DNA from 3 places in the Bacillus sp. es.036 genome. Region 2 is predicted to be linked to each of the others. Evidence: riboswitches for the same ligand, from Rfam matches in the RefSeq annotation. Region 2 holds a riboswitch; each other region holds the start of a gene.
The links. Region 2 has a riboswitch for S-adenosylmethionine ahead of ATG70_RS03015 (assimilatory sulfite reductase (NADPH) flavoprotein subunit). Riboswitches for the same ligand answer to the same signal wherever they lie in the genome.
Positions count from the first base shown of each region.

Region 1: it holds a riboswitch for S-adenosylmethionine, as region 2 does, so the genes downstream of both, ATG70_RS10475 (methionine biosynthesis PLP-dependent protein) here and ATG70_RS03015 (assimilatory sulfite reductase (NADPH) flavoprotein subunit) in region 2, are expected to answer to the same signal.
Region 3: it holds a riboswitch for S-adenosylmethionine, as region 2 does, so the genes downstream of both, metK (methionine adenosyltransferase) here and ATG70_RS03015 (assimilatory sulfite reductase (NADPH) flavoprotein subunit) in region 2, are expected to answer to the same signal.

Region 1 covers NZ_PDIZ01000001.1:2,033,675-2,035,943, forward strand. The annotation lists gene ATG70_RS10470 (DUF1189 domain-containing protein) at 200-997, shown strand; SAM riboswitch class I at 1,092-1,202, shown strand; gene ATG70_RS10475 (methionine biosynthesis PLP-dependent protein) at 1,277-2,269, shown strand, end outside.
Region 2 covers NZ_PDIZ01000001.1:563,758-566,026, forward strand. The annotation lists gene ATG70_RS03005 (hypothetical protein) at 1-200, shown strand, start outside; gene ATG70_RS03010 (hypothetical protein) at 197-562, shown strand; SAM riboswitch class I at 725-836, shown strand; gene ATG70_RS03015 (assimilatory sulfite reductase (NADPH) flavoprotein subunit) at 995-2,269, shown strand, end outside.
Region 3 covers NZ_PDIZ01000001.1:2,428,109-2,430,377, forward strand. The annotation lists gene metK (methionine adenosyltransferase) at 1-976, opposite strand, end outside; SAM riboswitch class I at 1,186-1,295, opposite strand; gene pckA (phosphoenolpyruvate carboxykinase (ATP)) at 2,180-2,269, shown strand, end outside.

The DNA.
Region 1 (2,269 bases), 1.5 Mb from region 2:
AATACTCAACAAAGTCCCTTGTCTATTATCTACATCGCTCCCCTCTTTGTAAAGAGTTAATATAGAATTGTAATGATATTATGATGAAATCAATTTTGTTTCAAGAAAGTTTCAGCAAGTTTATTGTTCCCATCTACTTATATAAGATAAACTGGTTTAGTGGGATTACTCTCACATACCTAGAAAGGAGATTTTCAATTTGAACGTTTTTAAACAACTGTATTATAGCTTATTTTCTCCAAAAATGATGGCGCGATTCCGTTTTCAAAAACTAGGGAAGCCGATATTGTATGTGTTTCTCCTAATGCTACTTTCTTCTGTACCTATAGGGATTATTACAGCGGTTTCGTTTACCAATGCTTACGAAGACCTTAAAACACATATGGGAGATTTACCTGAATTCACTTTACAAGATGGCACACTAAAAAGTGACCAATCTGAACCACTTATAAAAAAAGAAGATGGAAACACATTTATTTTTGATGCTACAGATGAAATAAAGCCAGACGATGTTGATTCCTATGAATCAGCTATTGCGTTCCTAAAAGATCGAATTATCGTAATGGATAGTGGGACAAGACAAGAGTTTAATTATAGTAATTTCAGCTCAATGACTTTTACAAAACAAGATGTAAGTGAACTCACGAAAAATTTAGATAACTTGCTTCCAATCTTTATCCCACTCTTAATCTTTGTCGTCTATTTATTCCAGACTGGCCTCAAATTTATCGGAATTACCGTTCTAGCGACAATCGGTTTACTATTAAAGTCACTCGCGGGTAGAAAAGCATCCTATAAACAACTCTGGGTCCTATCGGTTTATTCCGTTACGATTCCAACCCTTTTCTTTACTATTATGGCGTTAGTAAAAACAACCGTCCCATTTGGATTTCTTCTCTATTGGTTTGTAGCCATCATGCTACTCTACCTAACCATTAAGGAAATTCCTCTTCCGAAAAAACGTGTAACGAACGAAAGACCTAATTCACCTGAGTAAAAATTTTGATTATTTTATCAAATCACTTGATTTTCGCTTTAAAGTAATGTAGATTATGTAAAAAGCGACACATTAAAATTCCATATACTTTCAATTCTTATCAAGAGAAGCAGAGGGACTGGCCCGAAGAAGCTTCAGCAACCACCGGATATTTTCTGGAAAGGTGCTAACTCCAGCAAGTTGAATTCAACTTGGAAGATAAGAAGAAGAGCAACCAAAGTCTTCTTCTTATAGAGGGCTTTTTTTTATTGCCCTTACTTAATGAAAAGGAGATTGATTATGTCAAATAACCATTACGATACGCTACTTGTTCAACTAGGTAATAAATCAGATCCACAAACTGGAGCTGTAAATCCTCCTGTTTATTTTTCCACTTCCTATAGGCATGAAGGAATTGGCCAATCAACAGGGTTTGATTATTCAAGAACAAAAAACCCTACTCGTTCGATTCTGGAGTCTGCAGTAAATGAACTCGAACATGGTGACCAGGGCTTCGCATTTAGTTCCGGCATGGCTGCCATCCAATCAATTATATCTTTATTTAAAACCAGAGATCATATACTCGTTTCAGATGACCTATATGGTGGCACATATCGATTATTTGCTCACGCAGAAAAGCATTTCAACTTATCATTCACCTATTTTGACAGCCAAAATATTGATAGCATCGCACCATTAATAACTCCGTTTACTAGGGCAATCTTTATCGAAAACCCTTCAAACCCCCTAATGAAGTTAACCGATGTTGAAGAGATTGTGACGATTGCCAAGACATACAATTTATTGTCAATCGTAGACAATACGTTATTCACCCCTCTTCTACAAAACCCCCTTTTACTAGGGGCTGATATTGTTATTCATAGCGCAACGAAATACCTTGGGGGTCACAATGATGTGCTTGCAGGACTTGTCATTGCCAAAGGTGAAAAGCTCTGTGCTGAGATTGAACAATATCAAAACGGTGCTGGAGCGGTTCTTTCTCCGTTCGACTCCTGGCTCCTCATTCGAGGAATGAAGACATTACCTCTTCGACTAAAGCAACATGAGGAGAATGCTCGAGCTATCGCAACATACTTAAGAAATCACGACGCAATATCTGACGTCTTCTATCCTGAAAAAGGGGGTATGCTGTCGTTTCGATTACAGTCTGAAGCATGGGTTGATCCATTTCTAAGGAACTTGAAACTGATTACCTTTGCGGAAAGTCTTGGAGGCGTTGAGAGCTTTATTACTTATCCAGCCACACAAACACACGCCGATATCCCAGAAAAG
Region 2 (2,269 bases):
TTTTATATGTGATAGGCAGCGTATTATGGAAAGTTTATCTCTCAAATCTTCCGCTCTCAGAAAGTGTAACGGACACGCTTTCTATTCTCGGAATCTACTATTTCTTCATGAGTATTTTCTGGTTTTTCACTATGAACCGGGTGGAACAGGTGTCTCAAGAGATGACACATGATCAGCAACAAAAAGAGGGCTCAACTTGAAAGATTTCAACTTGCTTACATATAAAGAAGTCACAATCCGATATGCGGTGCTGACGATTTTGCTGTCGCTTACAATCTTTGTGGTACCGTACTATTTACCGATATGGACTTATCTTGTTTGTATGGTTATTGCCATCACTAGCGTTGGGAGAACCCTTGTGAAATGGCTGCGTGGTGAGGTGAGAAAAACGTCTCTTAAGGGAGAGGTCATACGAACCTGTACAGTTTCTTTTATGGCTATTCTCTTACTAGTAACCCCGCTTCCTTATTCGATTGGGGTAAAACTGGGGATTGTTATCTTTCTATTGATTGTGAATATGTTTGAAATTATGAAGTTAAAAAATAAGCATCAACGTTCATGAAAATAGACCTAAATCATTTGACTCATTTTTCTTAATGAATGTTTGCGATCATCACGTTTCATTTAATTGAATGGTGATAATTTTCTAATAATACATTGACATTTTGTTAAACAAAAGATATTATTTGAAACAATCATTGTTATCAAAACTTTATAGCAACATTTCTTATCAAGAGAGGTGGAGGGACTGGCCCTTTGAAGCCTCGGCAACCGATGAGTTGAATAATCAACTCATACTGTGCCAAATCCAGCAGGTGTATCCTGAAAGATAAGAAGATTGGCATCGTTCTCACAAACCTTTCTTCTTATGCTTAAAGAAGAGAGGTTTTTTATGTGTATCTTAGAAGAGAGGAGCATGCTTCGTATTCATACGGTTTTAAATCCGGGTAAACAACTTGTATTACATTGAATTAACTATGCGAGGTGGATTGTATTGCATTTACAGGTTATGAATAGTCCTTTTGATCAAGAACAAACGGAACTTTTAAATCGTCTATTACCAACACTAAATGAAACGCAGAAAATTTGGCTGAGCGGGTATCTTTCTGTTCCGGGAGTGGCAGAAACAGCGGCAACAACTGAAGCTCCCTCAGCTGAAGAAGCGTTCTCAAAGAATGAACCAAAAACGCGTGAAATTACGATTCTCTATGGCTCTCATACGGGAAATGGTCAGTCTCTAGCAGAATCTTTTTTTGAGCGGCTTGATCACGAAAAGTACAACGTTACGCTCTCATCCCTCGATGATTTTAAACCAAAGTCACTTAAGAAAGTAGAAGACCTTTTATTGATTACAAGCACGCATGGAGATGGAGATCCTCCTGATAATGCGCTAAGCTTTTACGACTTTATCCAAAGTAAGCGAGCTCCTGAATTAGGAGAAATTAGATTTTCTGTCCTATCACTTGGAGATAGCTCGTATGAATTTTTCTGTCAAACTGGGAAAGATTTTGATAGACGTCTGGAAGAATTAGGAGCTACTAGAATTTATCCTCGTGTCGATTGTGATTTGGATTTTGAAGAACCTGCGGAAGAATGGTTTGAAGGTGTCATGAGTCTGCTGTCTGATGCCCCGTCCAAGAGTGAAGCGTCACCTTCTAAGGAAGCTAGTGAAACGAATCTTTCGTACTCAAGAACGAATCCGTTTAAAGCAGAGATCTTAGAAAATATTAATTTAAACGGACGAGGATCGAATAAAGAAACGCGTCATCTTGAGCTTGATCTTGAAGGATCCAATCTCGTATACGAACCAGGCGACAGTCTGGGGATTTATCCAGAAAATGATACCACGCTTGTGCTTCAACTGATTGAAGAAATGAGTTGGGACCGAGACAGCCATGTGGTCATAAACAAGCAGGGAGACGTGCAGTCTCTTCAGGAAGCTTTGACGAAGACGTATGAGATTACAAGTCTAACAAAACCATTGCTTAAGAAGATTGCGGAGCTTACGGAGAGCGCAGAGCTTCTCCGCATGGTGAATGCCGAGGGAGAAGAGCTTAAGACCTACATTTACGGAAGAGATCTTATTGATTTGGTGAAAGATTACGGACCGTGGGAAATCGCTGCAGAGGATTTTGTGAAGATACTGCGTAAAATACCAGTCCGTCTTTACTCTATTGCAAGCAGTCCGAAAGCGAGCGAAGACGAAGTTCATCTTACAATTGGGGCGCTACGATATGACGCACACGGTCGCGCTCGCACTGGCGTCTGT
Region 3 (2,269 bases), 1.9 Mb from region 2:
TCGCAATCGATACCGGCTGAGCAACACCAATCGCGTAGGCAAGCTGAACTTCACAACGATCGGCAAGACCTGCAGCGACGAGGTTCTTAGCTACATAACGAGCAGCATATGCAGCAGAACGGTCGACTTTCGTAGCATCCTTACCAGAGAATGCACCACCACCGTGACGCGCATAACCACCATAAGTATCAACAATGATTTTTCTTCCTGTTAAACCTGCATCACCTTGTGGCCCACCAATCACAAAACGGCCAGTTGGGTTAATGAAGTATTTTGTTTCATCATCAATCAATTCAGCAGGAACAACTGGCTTCACAACATGTTCCTTAATGTTACGCTGAATTTGTTCAAGTGAAATTTCAGGGTGGTGTTGTGTTGAAACAACGATCGTATCAACGCGAACTGGCTTTCCAGATTCATCATATTCAACCGTAACCTGAGTCTTTCCGTCAGGACGAAGATAAGGAAGAATTTCTTCTTTTCTTACTTCACTCAATCGACGAGCTAGCTTATGCGCAAGAGAGATTGGTAGCGGCATTAATTCAGAAGTTTCATTACATGCGTAACCAAACATAAGACCCTGATCACCTGCACCAATTGAATCAATTTCACTTTCTGACATTGTGCCTTCACGCGCTTCAAGAGCAACGTTTACACCTGCTGCTATATCGGCAGACTGCTCATCAATAGATGAAAGCACCGCACATGTTTCAGCATCAAATCCGTATTTTGCACGTGTATAACCGATTGCTTGAATCGTTTCACGAACGACTTTTGGAATATCCACATAGTGCGAAGTTGTAATTTCACCGGAAACTAATACAAGCCCAGTTGTTACTGTAGTTTCACAGGCAACGCGCGCATTTGGGTCATGCGCAAGAATATCATCCAGAATGGCATCGGAAATCTGATCTGAAATTTTATCAGGATGCCCCTCTGTTACTGACTCAGAAGTAAACAAACGACGATTACTCACTCAAGTACCTCCTTAAGGATTGGATCCTATCTAGTTATAGTGTAATGGATACGGTACTCATTTCCCTATTATCCTGTGCCGAAACGAGAGAACGAATTCAGAATCTTATCGTCTTACCTTTTTTTATAGTGTCATCAACTTCAACGACATTAAAAAAGCCCTTTCCTTCTATTTAGAGGGAAAAGGAGCTGGTATCTCATGCCTTTCGCCTCTTATCTTCCAAGACTATTGTCTTGCAGGTTAGCACCTTAATCCTGTTGTATAGGAGTTGGTTGCTGAGCTTCATCGGGCCTGTCCCTCCGCCTGCTCGGGATAAGAGTATCCATTCTCGACATATAATAACGTAGATAAAAGGAAGTGTCAATAACGAAAAGCGGAAGCGCCCGTTTAGCCTCGACAAGCGCTGGAGCCCCATAAAAAGAACACGGTCTTTGTGTTCATTTTATGGGGTGAAGCGATCGAGAGGCTGGGCGCTGCAGCTAGACACGAAAAGCGGAAGCCTTCGGTTAGACCCGGCAGGCACTGGAGCCTTTCAATATGAACACGGTCTTTGTGTTCAGGTTGAAAGGTGAAGTGACCGAGGGTCTGGAGGCTGCAGCTGGACACGAAAAGCGGAAGTGGGCGTTTAGGGTCGACAAGTGCTGGAGCCCTACAAAAAGAACACGGTCTTTGTGTTCATTTTGTAGGGGGAAGCGATCGAGACCCTGCCCACTGCAGCTAGACATGAAAAGCGGAGTGGGCCTGCTTAAATCCGCAGGATGTTGGAACCCTTTCGACTGAGACGCTTTTTGTCTCAATCGAAAGGGTGAAACAGCCGGAGGATTTGGCCCGCGCAGCTAGACACGAAAAGCGGAGACGAGCGGTTAGAAACGGAGATATTGGAACTCCTGAACTGGAACACGCTTTTTGTGTTCCTGTGAAGGAGTGAAATATCGTAGTTTCTGCGAGTCGCAGCTAGACACGAAAAGCGGAACCCTGACTCGAAAGAACTGGATTATTTATTCATTACCTTCACAATAAAAAAAGCCTTCTTATATTAAAGAAGGGACCCCTCAAACCTAACCAAATCGTTATTCGCTCTTTTTTCACTCTTCAAGCAAAAAATACATAGATTAGTATAGAATAATCACGCAAATGTGTTATACTATTTTTGAGTTAAACGAGTCAGTCAACGAAATCTTTAATAAAGGATGGGTTTAACGTATGAAAACAGCTTCCTTCTCCTCACCGTTATTGGATGCTATCTTAAATAAGAACAATCCACATGTAAATTTATCAGTTTCTGAACTGGTT